Regions from separate parts of the Pedococcus sp. P2_D7 genome, predicted to be linked through region 2. Evidence: riboswitches for the same ligand, from Rfam matches in the RefSeq annotation. Region 2 holds a riboswitch; each other region holds the start of a gene.

Region 1 (5,549 bases), on a different contig from region 2:
CACGCAGCTGCGCGCTGTCGACGGAGCCGTTGGTACGGCCCTGCTTGAGCAGCTTCTGCAGCGCGGGGTGGGAGAACTCCTGGGGGAGAGACGGTGCGGGGCTCGCAGCCTTCTTGGACACAGGCGACACGGACTACCTTTCGTCGCGGACTCGCGGCACGGCGCACGTCATCACAGCCATGCTTTGAGGGGATGTCTGTGACAACAACGGCGGGAGTGGAAGTATTGCGGAGACCGCTCGGGCTGACCCGTCGAGACCTCGTTGATGACATTGTAAAACGAGATGCCCCCAGAACCCGCATCGGCGTCACGGATGGCGCCGAACGTCGCGGCGACACCGGTCGCCGACGGCCGCAGCAGGTCGATCGGGCTGCTCGGTCAGGCGTCAGCCTTGACGGCCAGCACCGGGCAGGAGGCGTCGAGCAGGATGCGCTGGGCGTTCGAGCCCAGGATCAGCTTGCCGACCGGGGTGCGACGACGCAGCCCGATGACGATGAAGTCGGCGTTCTCCTCCTCGGCCACCGCGATGAGGTCCTCGGCCGGCTCGTTGCCCCGCACCAGCTGACGCACCTCGTGCTCCAGACCCTCCTCGTCGAGCTCGCCCTGGATGCGCCTGAGCTCGGTCTCGAAGCGGTTGGCCTCCTCACCGTCGAAGTCGCGCCCACCACGCTGGGAGTTGATGACGATGAGCTTCGACTTGCGAAGCAGGGACTCGTCAGCAGCGCGACGCAGGGCCGCACGCCCTTCCTTCGTCGGGACATATCCCACAACGATGGCCACGGGGGACCTCCTACGGTCTGTTCATCGGCCCAGGGTTGGCCGGGGCGGTATTGACCGGAGCCTCGTTGCTCCGACCATGGTGCCCGTGCGGCCGCAGCCGCTGCGCCGACCGTACCGGAAATCCCCCGGTCAGGCAGGCGCAGCCAGCACCTTCGCCACGATCGCGCCGACCTGCTCGATCTCGATGAGGAACCCGTCGTGGCCGTAGTCGGAGTGGACCGTGTGGAGCGCCGTCCCGGGGACCGCGTCGGCGAGCTCGTGCGACAGCCTCGGGGGGTAGAGCCGGTCCGAGTCGACGGCCACCACCACGAGGTCGGCGGTGACCCGCTCGAGCGCTGCCGCCACTCCCCCACGCCCGCGACCCACGTCGTGCGAGTTCATCGCCTCGGTGAGGACCACGTAGGAGTTCGCGTCGAAGCGCCCGGCCAGCTTCCCGGCATGGTGGTCGAGGTAGGACTCGACGGCATACCGACCGCGGCCACCCAACGGGTCCTCGGACTGCTGCGGCTCGCGACCGAAGCGCTCGTGCAGCTCGAGCTCGCTGCGGTAGGTGACGTGCGCGATCCGCCGCGCGATCCCCAGCCCGGTCTCGGGTCCGGTGCCGCGCTCGTAGTAGTCACCGCCGTGGAAGTGCGCGTCGGAGCGGATGGCCAGCAGCTGCGCCTGGCACCAGCCGATCTGCTCCGCGGTGGCGTATGCCGTGCTGGCCAGCACGATCGCCGTGCCGATCCGGTCGGGGTGCGTGACCGCCCACTCGATCGCCCGCATGCCACCCATCGAGCCACCGAGCACGGTGTGCCAGCGGTCGACTCCGAGGGCGTCGGCGAGCAGGGCCTCGGTCTGCACCTGGTCGCGCACCGTGATGAACGGGAACCGGCTAGCCCACGGCCTGCCGTCGGGCGCGGGGCTCGAGGGCCCGGTGCTGCCCTGGCAACCACCCAGCACGTTGGCGGCCACGACGAAGTAGCGGTCGGAGTCGAGCGGCTTGCCCGGCCCGACGAGGCCGTCCCACCACCCGGGCGTCGGGTGACCGGGCCCGGTCGGCCCGTCGACATGGCTGTCTCCGGTCAGTGCGTGTTCCACGAGCACCGCGTTGTCGCCGGCGGCGTTCAGCTCGCCCCAGGTCTCGTAGGCCACCCGGACCGCGGGCAGCACCCCTCCGCGCTCGAGCTCGACGGCGCCGAGGTCGACGAACTGGCGGCGACCGACCGGGTCGCCGTCCCGCCAAGCCCCGGAAGTGGCCCGTGGTGGGGAGGTCGTGGTCATCGAAACTGCTCCTGTGGCGCTCGCGCTTGCCGCCCAGGTGAGGGTCGGCCGGGTCTTCACCCGGGGCACCCCACCGCGAGGAGGGTTGCCGCCCAGCAAGCCGGGGCTTGGCGCTGGGACTCATAACCTGCCGCTCATCATACGAGTCGGTCCTTCCCCTGTCCGCTGCGTCCGCTGCGTGGACGTGGTCGCCGTCGTCCACCACGGCTCGGTCGCTCACCCCGCCCACGCGTCCTCCCGAGGTCCCGCCCCGCGGCCCGGACGAACCCCGAGATCGAGCATCCGCTCGAGCAGCAGGGCCAGCCGGTAGCCGGGCGAGGCCCCCAGGGCACGCTCCAGACAGGTCCTCGCGAAGGCGCCGTCGCCGAGCCACCACGCGAGGTTGGCCAGCACCGTCAGAGCGGCGGCGGCGTGCTCGTCGGGCACGGCCCTGACCAGGTGCTGCAGCCGGACCAGATGTCGCCTCCCGGCCAGCGTCTCGTCGTGACCGGGGCGGGGCAGGCAGGTGTGGACGGCGTCCACGACGTCGGGCGACAGGCAGTCCCGGGGCAGGGATCCCGGGCATAGCCAGGCCACCAGTCCGTCGCGGAGCCCGAGGTCCCGGAGGCTGTCGACGAGCAGCGCGACCTGGTCGGGACGCAACGTCTCGACGATCGGCTCGTCATCCCCTGCGCCCGTGAGCCCCAGCGCAACGGCCCAGACCGACAACGCCTCGAACCGGTGGGCCGCCCGCCCCAGACCACCCGTGCCGGTGCGCTCCTTCCTGGCGGTGCGCTCGGCCCTGCCGGTGCGCTCCTCCCCGGCGGTGCGCTCGGCCCTGCCTGCGCTCTCGGCCCGGGCGGCGCGTTCGGCCCGGGCGGCGCGTTCGGCCAGGGCAGCCGCCACGGGGGCGGTGCGCGCCGGGTCGGCAGCCACGAGTGCCGCGAGCGCTCCCCGACCGGGCAGGGGTGAGACGCCGATCCCGACGAACTCCGCCACCGCCGGCGTGTCGGCCGGCGTGGGGATCGGCGAACCGGCTGCGGGACAGCACCCTTCGACGCAGTCGACCGCGAACCACCTGCCGTCGCGCACCACCATCCGGTCGAGCACCTCCACCCCGGCCCGGACCAGGTGACCGCGGACCGTGTCGAGCCCCGGCCGGCCTGCACCCCTGCGCGTCTCGTAGGCGACGAGCAGGACCGCGTCGGGCTCCTCGCGCAGCAGGGGCGGGATCAGCACCCGGGACGCCTCGTGGGCCTCGGTGGCGGTGGGCAGGTCGACCCGCTCGACCAGGACGACCGCCCGGTCGCGCAGCGCGACCACGACCAGCGAGTCCTCGGGGTGGTAGCCGAGCTGGTAGGGCAGGACGGCGACGACGTCGCCCTGGCTGCGCAACCTGATGGAGTTCATGGGTCCACCGTTCCCGGCCGCGCAGCCCTCGGCACCGTCGTGCCAGCACCCTGTGGACGGAGCGGGTCAGGGCCCACCCCCGTGCACAGTGATGGGGCGGTGCGGCGCCGTATCCGCGCCGGACCGCCCCATCGAGGCTCTGCTGGGGTGGGGCCTCGTCGCCCTCAGGACCCGAGGACGGGGAAAGACCTGAGGACCCCGCCGCGCGCTACCGCAGGACGTCGCCCTGGACGGTCTCGTGCGCGGCTGCGCCCTTGCTGGCAGGGTCCAGCCGTTCCCACGCCAGGAAGGACTCGGTCTCGTTGACCACGGTCGCCGCGATCCACGAGACGACGACGGCGTCGTCGGCCAGGCCGAACACCGACAGGGCCAGCTCGGGGATGAGGTCGATCGGGGACACGACGTAGGCGACCGCCCCGAGGACCAGGAGCAGCCGCCCCCGGGTCGTCCCGGCATACTCGCCGCGGAAGGTGGCCGCGAACAGCCTGGGCAGGCTCATCAGCCGCTCCCCCATGCCGGGCGACCCGGGACGGGTGGCGGTCCGCACCGCGGTGGCGATGGTGCGCAGGGCACCGAATCGGTTCATGGCCATGGACGTCCTCCTTGCTCCCGGACGCCAACTGGCCCGGACACGGTGCAAACGACCCGGAGGTCGTGGTGATTCCCTCGCAGCACGGTGACCACGCTCAGATCCCGGTGGCCCGGCGGGGGAACTCGTGCCGGGCGTGGTCGGCGATCTTCTTGAGGAGGAACCCGTCGAGACCGGCTCCGAGGACGCCGCCGATGACCGGGACACCCTTGCCGAACTTCGTCAGCGTCTTCTTGCCGGCGGTCGACAGCAGCCGGAACCCGACCGCCTTGTTGACCACCATCATCGCCGGACCCGGCAGGCGCTGGGCCGCGAGGTTGGCGAGGCGTCCGGTCGAGGCCACCCCGGCCTTCTTGAGCAGGTCGTCGGCATCAGCCCCGACCAGCGTCAACAGCACGGCCGAGCGGATCTCCGGCTGCTTGATGTCGTACCCGCGCAGCGACGCGATGGCCGCAACCATGCGGGTCGCCACGACGTAGAACTCGACGACGTTGGCCGGCAGCGCCACGGGCAGGGTGATGAAGCCGCCGAGACCGGTGACGAACCCACCCGCCGCGGCGAGCTTGAGGTGGCCCCGTACGACGGCGTCGACGGCCTCCTCGGCATCGGGCTTCTCGGCGCGCTTGACGTCGGCGACCTTCTGGGCGGAGTCGAACGGGCCCCTGCCGTCGATGCCCACGTCGAGGAGGCTCTCGATCAGCCCGGTGACGGCGCCGGCGAACATCCCGGAGTCCTCCCGCCCGGCCTTGGCCTGCTCGAGCGCCGAGGTCGGTGCGACCTGCGGCTCGTCCTTGCCCAATCCGAGGAACCCCACGCAACTCTCCCTGATGTCGTCCGGCGCGCTGTCGTGCGTCGGACCGGCCCGGTGACCTGCCCTGACAGCTGTGCTCGCCATCCTGCCACGAGGCCCGATGACCAGCAGGTTTAGCCTTGGAACATGCCTGAGTCCGCTGCTTCGTCCACTGACCGGTCCACCTTCTCCGCCTACGCCCACCCCGACCGGCTCGTCAGCACCGAGTGGCTGGCCGAGCAGGTCGCCGCGGGGCAGGTCGGCGGCCCCGACGGGGTCGTCGTCCTCGAGTCCGACGAGGACGTCCTGCTCTACGACACCGGCCACATCCCCGGTGCGCTCAAGCTCGACTGGCACCAGGACCTCAACGACCCCGTCATGCGCGACTACGTCGACAGCGAGCAGTTCGCGTCCGTCATGTCGGCGCGCGGGGTCGGCCGCGACACGACCGTCGTCATCTACGGCGACAAGAACAACTGGTGGGCGGCCTACGCCCTCTGGGTGATGAGCCTCTTCGGCCACGAGGACGTCCGGCTGCTCGACGGCGGCCGCACCAAGTGGGTCGCGGAGGGCCGCGAGCTGACCAAGGACGTGCCCCAGGTGGCGTCGCTGACCGGCGACGCGGCATACCCGGTCGTGGAGCGCGACGACGCACCGATCCGGGCGTTCAAGGACGACGTGCTGGCCCACCTCGGCGGACCGCTCGTCGACGTCCGCTCCCCGGGCGAGTACTCC
Region 2 (5,549 bases):
CGGCCGCTCGTCCTCTCGCTCCTGGGCCGGCTCGAAGCGGGCGGTGAACCAGAAGGTGCTGCCGTAGCCGGTCTCGCTGTTGACCCCGATCTCGCCGTCCATCTGCTCGACGATCTGGCGGCTGATGGCCAGTCCCAGGCCGGTGCCGCCGTACTCGCGGGTCGTGGAGTTGTCGCCCTGGGAGAAGGCGGTGAACAGCCGGTCCTTGACCTCGGGGCTCATGCCGCTGCCGGTGTCGCTGACCTCCACCCGGATGACCGTGCTGCCGTCGTCGTGGGTGGACTCCACGCTGGCCCGCACGACGACCTCACCGCTGGAGGTGAACTTCACGGCGTTGGAGGTGAGGTTGGAGATGACCTGGCCGAAGCGCACGGGGTCGCCACAGACAGCGCGCGGCACGTCGGGCAGGCAGGTCACGGCGAGCTCGAGGTCCTTGGCGCGGGCGCGCTCGGCCATCAGCGTGGTGCTCTGCTCGACGATGGCGCGGGGGTCGAAGTCGACCGCCTCGAGCTCGAGTCGCCCAGCCTCGATCTTGGACAGGTCGAGGATGTCGTTGACGAGCGCGAGTAGGGCGCGACCGGCGCCGTCGATCCCGTCGGCGAGCCGGCGCTGGTGGGCGGTCAGCTCGGTGCGCCCCAGGAGCTCGGACAGGCCGATCACGCCGTTGAGGGGCGTGCGGATCTCGTGGCTCATCGTCGCGAGGAACTCGGACTTTGCGAGCGACGCGCTCTCCGCGTTGTCGCGTGCCTGACGGAGCTTCTCGGCCGCGAGCTCGCGCTCCGCGACCCGCGCGAAGATCGAGGTCGCCCGGGCGACGGTGAGGCCGTCGGTCTCGGTAGGGGGAGTGTTGGCCCGGGTGTCCATGACGATGACGCAGGCGGCCCGTCCTTCGGCGACCACGGGTGCCGCGACCAGGCTGGTGCCCTCGGTCGTGAGCGAGGCGTGCGGCGATCGGCTGCTGACCGCCTCGTGGGCGAGCCGTTGGGCCTCCACCAGGTCCTCGTCCGGCACGGGGCGGGTGTCCGCGGGCACCGGGACCAGGTTGTCGTCGGAGTCCACCACCCAGGCGGCCACCGACTGCCACCCGGTGTGGGTCGTCACGAGGTCCATGATCTGGGGGATGACCTCGGCGAGCGTGGTGGCCTCGTTGGCGGCCGTGGCCATCGCGGTCAGCAGGGCCAGGGCCTGCTCGGCGTCCTTGGTGTCCGTGACATCCTGCGACGTGCCGCCCATGCGGACGATCGCGCCGGTGTCGTCGGTGCCGACCTGGCCCCGGCCACGGATCCACGCGATCGAGCCGTCTCCCTTGAAGATCCGGGCGTCGAACTCGAACTCGCGGTTGCCCTCCAAGGCGTGTTGCACGGCCTGGGCGGCGACGTCGCGGTCGTCGGGGTGCATCCGGTCGAGAAAACCTTGGTAGTTGGGGACGAAACCCTCGTCCGGGATGACGCCGTAGATCCGGTAGAGCTCGTCGGACCAGGTCACGACGTCGTTCACGACGTCCCATTCCCAGCTACCGATCTTGGCGATCCGCTGGGCCTCGGCGAGCTGGGTCTCGCGGCGCTGGAGGGTGTCGATGAGGCGCCGCTGGTGGCTGTACTCCGTGACCCGGTGCAGCCACCCGACGTGGTGGCCGTCGTCGTCGTTGATGGGCGTGTGGCTGACGAGGGCCCAGAAGCGCTCGCCGTCCTTGCGCAGCAGGCTGCACTCGAGGTTGCTGCCACTCTCGCGGCTGGTCTCCAGGTCCTTCAGGTGGTGCTCGAACTGTGCCTGGCCCTCCTCGTCGAGGGTCTCGAAGACCGACAGCCCCGGCATCTCCTCGGGGGCGCGACCGAGCATCTGCGCCATGCGCGGGTTGGCCAGCACCGTGTGGCCCTCGTTGTCGAACACCCAGAGGCCGTCCGGCGACGCGTCGACGAGCCAGCGGCTGAGGTCGCCGTGGCTGCTGGCGTCGCGGAGGTCTCGGCGGTCGCCGGTACGGGCGCCGAGGTGGCCGAGCTGTGGATCCTGCACACAGCGAGTTTGGTGCATCGGGCTGTGGAAACCCACTCGAACACTCGGATCGTCGGCACCGGCCCTCATCGCGCGAACGAACCCGACCCGGCGTTGCCGGCGTCACACGCTCCGGGAACGGCGAAGCCGCAGTTCAGCGTGCTGCTGACCTGCGGCTTCTGGAGGGTGGCCAGGGGCGGGGTCGAACCGCCGACCTTCCGATTTTCAGTCGGACGCTCGTACCAACTGAGCTACCTGGCCGTATCGCACGTCCGTGGCGGCGGACATGCGATCGCGGCGGCCTCGTGCCGAAGCCCGGGTGACCGTCGCGACTGCAGGATCATAGCCGATCGAGAGGGCTAACTCACACCGGAGTGCACCAGCGGAATAGCCGCGTGTGCAACGAAGTTGCGCTGGGCATGAAGGCAATCACCTACGCCGGGTACGGCGACCCCGACACCCTCCAGCTCACCGATGTGGCCGACCCCAAGGTCGGTCCGGGTGAGGTGCTGATCCGCGTCCGCAGCGCGAGTGTGAACCCCGTTGACTGGAAGGTGGCCAAGGGCTACCTCGACGGACTGATGGTGGTGGGCTTCCCCGCGATCCCGGGCTGGGACGTCGCCGGAGTGGTCGAGGCCGTCGGTCTCGACACCCCCGAGTGGTCGGTCGGCGACGAGGTGATCGCCTACGCCCGCAAGGACTGGGTGCAGGGCGGCACGTTCGCCGAGCTCGTCACCGCACCCGTGCGCACCGTCGCTCGCAAGCCGAAATCGCTGGACTGGCACCAGGCCGCCGGCCTCCCGCTCGCCGGCCTCACGGCATACCAGCTGCTGGCGCGGTTGGGCCTCAAGGAAGGCGAGACCGTGCTGGTCCACGCCGCCGCCGGCGGCGTCGGGCTCCTCGCCGTGCAGATCGCCCGTGCGCTCGGCGCGCGCGTGATCGGCACCGCCTCCGAGGGCAACCACGAGTTCTTGCGCGGGCTGGGTGTCGAGCCGGTGTCGTATGCCGAGGGGCTGGCCGAGCGCGTGCGCGAGCTCGCGCCCGACGGCGTCGACGTCGTGGCCGACTTCGTCGGTGGCGTGCTGGAGACCACTCGCGCGGTCCTCAAGGACGGTGGCCGACACGGGTCCATCGCCGACGGGACGGTGGCCGAGGCCGGTGGCATCTCTGCCTGGGTGCGTCCCAACGCGGAGGACCTGACCGCTCTGGGCGACCTCGCCGACGACGGCAAGCTGACCGTGCCCGTGGCGGAGGTGTTCCAGCTGGCCGACGCGACCAAGGCGTTCGAGCTGAGCCAGACCGGTCACGTGCGCGGCAAGATCGCCATCGAGGTCAGCACCGACTGAGCTCAGCGAGGCCTGAAAAGGGCGTCCACGCACGGGATTTCGTGCGTGGGCGCCCTTCTCCGTCCCAACATGCGAGAGCAATATCCTACTTATTTGATAGGTAATAGGCGAAGGGCTACGTTCATCCCAGGTCACGAGTTCCAGCGCACAGCCCCGGCTTGCTGGACGGCAACCCTCCCACTCGCGGCGGGGTGCTCCGGGTGAGGACCTGGCGACAGTCGCACGACTGTCGCAAGCGCGAGGCTCTCGGGCCTCCACGAGGACGGAAACCCATGAAGGACAACGGATCCAGGCACCGAGCCGATCGCTCGTGCCACCGTGTCCTGCGCAGGCACGTCGACCTGCTCAGGGTCTCCAGCGCGCTCTGTCACCGCTAACGCGCTAGCTCCGCTCGTCTGTCCGCCGTCACATCCTGACGACGGTCCCTGACGAATCCCCTTCTCCCACGACGGTTCTGCCCCCTGTGGCGGACCCGGTGATGCCCCATGCCCGAAAGGACTTTCCCATGGCTGTCATAGCCACCATCTCCAGCAGTCCCAACCGAACGTCCAAGACCGATGCCGTCCTCGCTGACATCGCCCGCCAGCTGCAGCGAGCCGGCCACGTCGTGGTCCCAGTCGTCCTGCGTGACCTGCCTGCCGAGCCGCTCCTTCGCGGCAACGCCCACGACCCTGACATCGCCCGGGCAGTCGCGGCCCTCGAGGCCGCCGACGCAGTCGTGGTCTCGACCCCGGTCTACAAGGCGGCCTACGGTGGTCTGCTCAAGACCTTCCTCGACCTCCTCCCGCAGTTCGCCCTGCGCGGCAAGGTCGTCCTGCCCGTGGCGACCGGCGGCACCCCGGCTCATGTGCTCGTCGTCGACTACGCCCTGCGCCCGGTGCTGGCCAGCCTCGCTCCGAGCAGCATCACCCCCGGCTGGTTTGTCCTCGCGGACCACATCACCTTGGTGGAGGGCGGAGAGGTGCTCATCGACGAGGTGGCCCACCGTCCTCTTCGCGAGGTGACCGCCGTCTTCCTCGACACGGTCGCGGGCCGTTCGCTCGTGGCCGCGGGTGCCGAGCCGCGTGAGGCGGTGGCCTGATGCGCGCCACGACTCGTCCATCACGGCGTCGTCCCCTCGTGGCGGCGGTATCCACGCTGCTCCCCCTCGGCCTCGTCGGCGGTTGCGCCCTCCCCTCGAGCGAGGCCAGCACGGACGTCAAGGGGCCGGTGACGATCCGCTACCAGGGCTCGGCCAACCTGGTCGGGCTGCCGGAGCTCGCGGCCGACCTCGGGTACTTCCCGACGGTGAAGCTCAAGTGGGTCGGCAACACGACCAGCGGTCCCCAGGACATCCAGTCGGCGGCCACCGGCCAGACCGACGTGGGCGGCGCCTTCTCCGGTGCGGTGGTCAAGCTGATCAAGGCCGGTGCGCCGGTCAAGGCAGTCGTCAACTACTACGGCGAGGACGCCAAGTCCTTCAACGGCTTCTACGTCAAGGAGGACAGCCCGATCCGGACCCCGCGGGACCTGATCGGCAAGAAGATCGCGGTCAACACCCTCGGCGCGCACGCCGAGGCCGTGATCGACACGTACCTCAAGAAGAACGGGCTGACGCCACAGGAGATCGACCGCGTCCAGCTCGTGCCGCTGCCGCCGAACGACACCGAGCTGGCCGTCCGTCGCGGGCAGGTCGACGTGGGCACGCTCTCCGGGGTGCTCCAGGACCACGCCATCGCCACGGGTGGGCTGCGCTCGCTCTTCAGCGACTACGCCCTCTTCGGCGCCTTCAACGGCGGGCAGTACGTGCTGCGTGACGACTTCATCGCGAAGAACCCCGCCGCTGCCAAGGAGTTCGTCACTGGGGTCGCGAAGGCCATCGAGTGGGAGCGCACCACCCCTCGCGCGGAGGTCATCGCCCGGTTCACGAGCATCATCGAGAAGCGCGGCCGCAACGAGAAGACCGACAACCTCAAGTACTGGAAGAGCGTCGGGATCCCCAGCACGGGCGGCGTGATCACCGACGAGGACTTCACCCGGTGGGAGCCGTGGCTGGTCGACAGCGGCATCATCACGAAGGGCGAGCTCCAGCCGAGCAAGCTCTACACCAACGAGTTCAACCAGCTCGCCCAGGACGCATCATGAGCGCGCACATCGAGCTCAAGGGGGTGACCAAGGAGTTTGCGCTGCGGCCCACCCGCGAGCAGCCGCGGGCGCGCACCCTGATGGCGC
Region 3 (5,549 bases), on a different contig from region 2:
GGACCAGCTGGCGCGACGCGAACTTCTTGAGCAGGAACGGGTTGAGCTGCGAGCCGGTGAGGAAGCCGAGGGAGTTGACCCCGAAGGCGAGCCCGAACTGGGCGACGCTCAGGCCGTAGATGTCCTGCAGCACGAACGACGATCCGCCGATGTAGGAGAACAGGGTGGCGAACATCAGGCCGCTGATCAGGACGAGCCCGACGAAGGTCCGGTCGCGCAACAGGCTGGCGTAGGTGGCGAGGACCGGACGCAACGCGAGCGGGCGACGCCGCTCGACGGGGAGGGTCTCCCGGAGCGCGAGGCTCGCGAGCGTCACCATCAGCACGCCGGCGACGGCGAGGATGACGAACACCCCGCGCCACGACGTCAGCTGCAGGATGAAGCCACCGAGTGTCGGCGCGAGCACCGGGGCCAGACCCATGACGAGCATGAGGCGCGAGAGCATCGTCGCGGCGGCGGAACCGGCGAAGAGGTCACGGACCATGGCCATGGAGACGACCGCGACAGCCGCGTTGCCGAGCCCCTGGATCGCGCGACCGACGGTCAGCAGCTCGATGGAGGGGGCGAACGCACAGAACACCGACGCCGCGATGTGCAGCGCCAGTCCGGCGATCAACGGGCGCCGGCGGCCCACGGCGTCGGCCAGCGGACCCACGAGCAGCTGACCCAGGCCCATGCCGAGCAGGATGCCCGTGAGGGTGCCCTGGACGGCCGACTCCGACGCGGCGAGGTCACGCGTGATGGACGGCAGGGCGGGCAGGTAGGTGTCGATCGTCAGTGGCCCGATGGCGATCAGTGCACCGAGGACGAGGACGAACCGCACGTAGGAACGCCCCGTCGGCGCCACCGGCGCGGCGGGCGCAGCAGTGGCGGACGTGGGGGCAGTGCGGGCAGTGGTCGTCTCGGGGGCGGCAGTCACCCTTGCGCAACGACATGGGGCACGGGATCCATTCCATCCCGTGCCCCATTTCTCACCAACTGGTGTTGCTCAGTCGCGGCCGGTCAGCTCCCACGCGTCGGTCGACTCCTCGACCTCGTCGAGCCCGTCGTGGGCCCGGGCCACCGGGTCGTTCGCGTAGCGCGGGTCCGGCTCGGCGGCATACCCCGTGCGGACCTCGTCGGTGCGCTCGACGGACTCGTGGGTGCCGGACGGCGACCCCGAGAGCGCATCGACGTCGAACACCGGCTCCGGATCGGCCACGACGTCGCCGCGCATCAGCGCGAGCGTCATCGGCAGGTCGTCGAGCTTGACCAGCACGTCGCGGGCCTTGGAGCCCTCGGAGGGACCCACCACGCCCCGCGACTCGAGCAGGTCCATCAGCCGTCCTGCCTTGGCGAAGCCGACCCGCAGCTTGCGCTGGAGCATCGACGTCGAGCCGAACTGCGTCGTCACGACCAGCTCGGTGGCCTGCAGCAGCAGCTCGAGGTCGTCACCGATGTCGTCGTCCACCTGCTTCTTGGCCGCGACCACGGTGACGTCGTCGCGGTAGTCGGGCTTGAGCTGGCCGGTCACGTGCTTGACCACCTGCTGGATCTCCGACTCGGTGACCCAGGCGCCCTGCACGCGCATCGTCTTGGAGGCACCCATCGGCAGGAAGAGCGCGTCACCCTGGCCGATCAGCTTCTCGGCTCCGGGCTGGTCGAGCACGACCCGGCTGTCGGCGAGCGAGGAGGTCGCGAACGCCATCCGCGACGGCACGTTGGCCTTGATCAGGCCGGTGACGACGTCGACCGAGGGTCGCTGCGTGGCCAGCACCAGGTGGATGCCGGCGGCGCGCGCGAGCTGCGTGATGCGGACGATCGACTCCTCCACGTCACGCGGCGCGACCATCATGAGGTCGGCGAGCTCGTCGACGATGACCAGCAGGTAGGGGTAAGGGTGGATGGTCCGCTCCGACCCGGGCAGCGGCTTGACCTTGCCGGCTTTGACCGCCTTGTTGAAGTCGTCGATGTGCTTGAACCCGAACTGCGCGAGGTCGTCGTAGCGGGTGTCCATCTCACGGACCACCCAGGCCAGCGCCTCGGCCGCCTTCTTGGGGTTCGTAATGATCGGGGTGATGAGGTGCGGGATCCCCTCGTAGGCCGTGAGCTCGACGCGCTTGGGGTCCACCAGGACCATGCGCACCTCGTCGGGCGTCGCCCGCATGAGGATCGAGGTGATCATCGAGTTCACGAAGCTCGACTTGCCGGCGCCGGTGGCGCCCGCGACCAGCAGGTGGGGCATCTTGGCGAGGTTGGCGATGACGTAGCCACCCTCGACGTCCTTGCCCACCCCCATGACCATCGGGTGCTCGTTGCCGCGCGCGGCCTGGCTGCGCAGGACGTCGCCGAGGCTCACCTTCTCGCGGTCGGCGTTGGGGATCTCGATGCCGATCGCGGACTTGCCCGGGATCGGCGAGAGGATGCGCACGTCTGCCGACGCGACGGCATACGCGATGTTCTTGGACAGCGCGGTGACGCGCTCCACCTTCGTGCCGCGGCCGAGCTCGACCTCGTAGCGGGTGACCGTCGGGCCGCGGCTGAAGCCCGTGACCTGGGCGTCGATGTCGAACTGCTCGAGGACCTGGGTGAGCGACTCGACGACGCGGTCGTTGGCGGCGCTGCGGGTCTTGTGGGGCGAGCCGGGCTCGAGGATCGCGTTGTCGGGCAACGTGTAGGTGATGTCGCCGGCGAGGGCGAGCTGCTCGACACGCTGCGGGAGCGGCGTCGTGGGCGGCGCCTCGAGGGCGGCCTTGACCTCGATCACGGGGCTCTTCGCTGCAGTGCTCGACTCCGGGGCAAGGACTCCCGGAGTGGTGGGGCGCTTCTCGCCGGGACGGAACCGGCGTCCGTCGGGGGCCACCAGGGCGGCCTGCTCGAACGCCTCGTCACCCTCGAGCGGACCCTCCGGGTCGATGACCCGGCGACGACGCTTCGGCTTCTCCTCGGCGACCTCCAGGGGCGCCGCGGCGCCGTCGTCGGGGTGGCCACGGTGGAGCAGGTGGTCGCGCAGGTCGGAGAGGCGCGTGGGGATCATGTGCACCGGGGTCGCGGTCATCACCAGCAGGCCGAAGAAGCCCAGCATCAGCAGGATCGGCACGGTGCCGTAGACCGACACCGCGGCCTCGAGCGGGCTCGAGGCCAGGAACCCGATGATCCCGCCACCGTCCCGCATGCCCTCGGCGCCCTGGGGTGGGGTCGGGATGCCCGCGGCGACGTGGGCCAACCCGGAGGCCGCGAACGCGAGGGCACCCAGGCCCACCCCGATGCGGGAGTTGGCCGAGTCCTCCTGCGGCGCGCGCAGGAAGCGGATGCCCAGGAAGAGCAGGGCGAGTGGCACGGCATACGCCACGACTCCGAAGGTGCCTGCGACGACGGCGTGCACGATGTCACCGAGGGCGCCGTCGAAGGCCCACCACTCACGGGCGGCCACGAGGATCGACAGTCCGATGAGGAAGAAGCCGAGCCCGTCACGGCGGTGCTCGGGCTCGAGCTCACGGGCGCTGGTGCCGACCCGGCGCACGGCGCCACCGGCCACGTGCGCCATGCCCATCCAGGTGCCCCGGACCGCGCGAAGGGGCAGCGGCAGCCCTCCCCCCTTGGTCTTGCCACGGGCGGAGGTCTTGCGGGGTGTGCTGCTCTTGCGGTTGGCGGGGCGTGTTGCGGTGCCCCGGCTCCCGGACGAGCGCGACCCTGCTGCTGATCGTGCTGAGGTGGACGGACGTGTCGCCATGCTCCGCAGGCTACGCGAAGGTCACACCGGAAACACGCGTCACACGCGTATCACCGGGGGGCAATCTGCCCCCACCGTCCCTCATCCGAACGGTCGACATCTGGTCGCGATTGGGTCGCCCGAGCCCCTTTCCCCTTACCAAGAGGCGACCCCAGGTGACACGCTCGGCCTTGCGTCTGGCGGGGCCTGCGCCGACGACCAGCAGTGGTCGTCGGCGCAGGCGCGCATCGAGGGGGAACCGGTCGCGGGACCCGGCTCTGCCGACCCCCCGCCAGGCCACGTCGCAGACCCCTCGAGTCCTCGCGGTCCACGTCTCAGATGACGGGAAGCTCCGCCCACGGGCTGGATCGCCCCGTGCTCGACGCCCTACTCTCGACACCAGGTCATGAGTGTCAGCGCGAAGCCCCGGCTTGCTGACCAGCAACCCTCCTCCGCGGTGGGGTGCTCCGGGTGACGACCGGGCCGTCTGCACCCGCAGCCGGCAAGCGCGGACCCGGGAGCACGTTCGGGTCCCACCCGGACCAGGAGCACTCCCCATGTCGATCGCGAGCACCCCCCCACCCGCCTTCCGCCGGAGCGCGCCCCTCGCCCACGCCCGCACCCACCTGCGCCCCGTCCCGGACGCGCACACCTGGGGCGAGGTCGGACCGCTTCCTGCCGTGGTCTCCGAGTCGCTGCCCGTGCCGACCCTCGAGGGCACGGTCGACTACGCCAACTTCGACCACGCCGCCTCGACCCCGGCCCTGGTGAGCGTCAAGGCCGCCGTCGACAGCGCGCTGCGCACGTACTCCTCGGTGCACCGCGGCAACGGCTGGGCCTCCCGCGTGACCTCCTCCTGGTACGAGCAGGCCCGGGCCGAGGTGCGCGCGTTCGTCGGGGCGCGCGAGGGCGACGAGGTCGTCTTCACCCGCAACAGCACCGACTCCTTCAACCTGCTGGCCCGTTGCCTCCCCCGCGACACCCAGGTGTTCGTCTTCGAGACCGAGCACCACGCGGCCCTCCTGCCGTGGTCACCCCGTCGGACCCACCGCCTCCCGGTGCCCGGCAGCGTCGGTGACGCCGCGGTGCTGCTGCGGACGGCGCTGCGTGAGCACCCGGGCCGCCACAAGCTGGTCGTGCTCGCCGGCGCCTCCAACGTCACCGGCGAGATCTGGCCGATCCGCGAGCTCGCGGCGATCGCGCGTCGGGGCGGTGCCCGCGTCGTCCTCGACGCAGCGCAGTACGCACCGCACCGCCCGGTCGACCTCGACGACCTCGGGGTCGACTACGTGGTGCTGTCGGGTCACAAGCTCTACGCGCCGTTCGGCGCCGGGGTGCTGGCCGGACGGGTCGACTGGCTCGACGCGGCCGCGCCGTACCTCGCCGGGGGCGGGGCCACCAAGGCAGTCACCACCCGCGGGGTCGTGTGGCAGGACGGCGCGGCCCGCCACGAGGCCGGCAGCCCGAACGTCATCGGCGCCGTCGCCCTCGCCGCGGCCTGCCACAGCCTGCGCTCCCACGCCGAGGCGATCGAGGCCCACGAGGCGGCCCTCGGGCGCCGGCTGCTCGACGGCCTGGCCGCCATCGACGGCGTCGAGACCTACTCCCTCTTCAGCCCCGACCACGAGCGCGTGGCCGTCGCGACCTTCACCGTCGACGGCGTGGAGTCCTCGCTCGTCTCCGCCGCCCTGTCGGCCGAGCACGGGATCGGCGTCCGGGACGGCAAGTTCTGCGCGCACCTGTGCGTCGACGCCCTGCTCGACGACCCGTATGCCGCGGCGTCGACGACCGCGGTCCGCGCCAGTGTCGGGCTGGCCACGACGGCCGAGCACGTCGACCGGCTGCTCGCCGCCGTGGC

The links. Region 2 has a riboswitch for S-adenosylmethionine ahead of ssuE (NADPH-dependent FMN reductase). Riboswitches for the same ligand answer to the same signal wherever they lie in the genome.
Region 1: linked by a shared signal. The riboswitch ahead of metX (homoserine O-acetyltransferase MetX) and the one ahead of ssuE (NADPH-dependent FMN reductase) in region 2 are both predicted to bind S-adenosylmethionine.
Region 3: linked by a shared signal. The riboswitch ahead of AC1DWJ_RS14505 (aminotransferase class V-fold PLP-dependent enzyme) and the one ahead of ssuE (NADPH-dependent FMN reductase) in region 2 are both predicted to bind S-adenosylmethionine.

What each region holds. Positions count from the first base shown of each region.
Region 1 is NZ_JBFUEH010000008.1:147,843-153,391, reverse strand. It holds gene AC1DWJ_RS18450 (RNA polymerase sigma factor) at 1-121, opposite strand, end outside; gene AC1DWJ_RS18445 (universal stress protein) at 379-780, opposite strand; gene metX (homoserine O-acetyltransferase MetX) at 910-2,046, opposite strand; SAM riboswitch class IV at 2,064-2,174, opposite strand; gene AC1DWJ_RS18435 (DUF4192 domain-containing protein) at 2,263-3,435, opposite strand; gene AC1DWJ_RS18430 (YkvA family protein) at 3,644-4,027, opposite strand; gene AC1DWJ_RS18425 (EcsC family protein) at 4,122-4,838, opposite strand; gene AC1DWJ_RS18420 (sulfurtransferase) at 4,962-5,549, shown strand, end outside.
Region 2 is NZ_JBFUEH010000007.1:188,448-193,996, forward strand. It holds gene AC1DWJ_RS17580 (response regulator) at 1-2,013, opposite strand, end outside; tRNA gene AC1DWJ_RS17585 (tRNA-Phe) at 2,180-2,253, opposite strand; gene AC1DWJ_RS17590 (NADP-dependent oxidoreductase) at 2,412-3,338, shown strand; SAM riboswitch class IV at 3,468-3,582, shown strand; gene ssuE (NADPH-dependent FMN reductase) at 3,844-4,419, shown strand; gene AC1DWJ_RS17600 (ABC transporter substrate-binding protein) at 4,419-5,462, shown strand; gene AC1DWJ_RS17605 (ABC transporter ATP-binding protein) at 5,459-5,549, shown strand, end outside.
Region 3 is NZ_JBFUEH010000005.1:440,293-445,841, reverse strand. It holds gene AC1DWJ_RS14515 (multidrug effflux MFS transporter) at 1-919, opposite strand, end outside; gene AC1DWJ_RS14510 (FtsK/SpoIIIE family DNA translocase) at 989-3,712, opposite strand; SAM riboswitch class IV at 4,094-4,206, shown strand; gene AC1DWJ_RS14505 (aminotransferase class V-fold PLP-dependent enzyme) at 4,249-5,549, shown strand, end outside.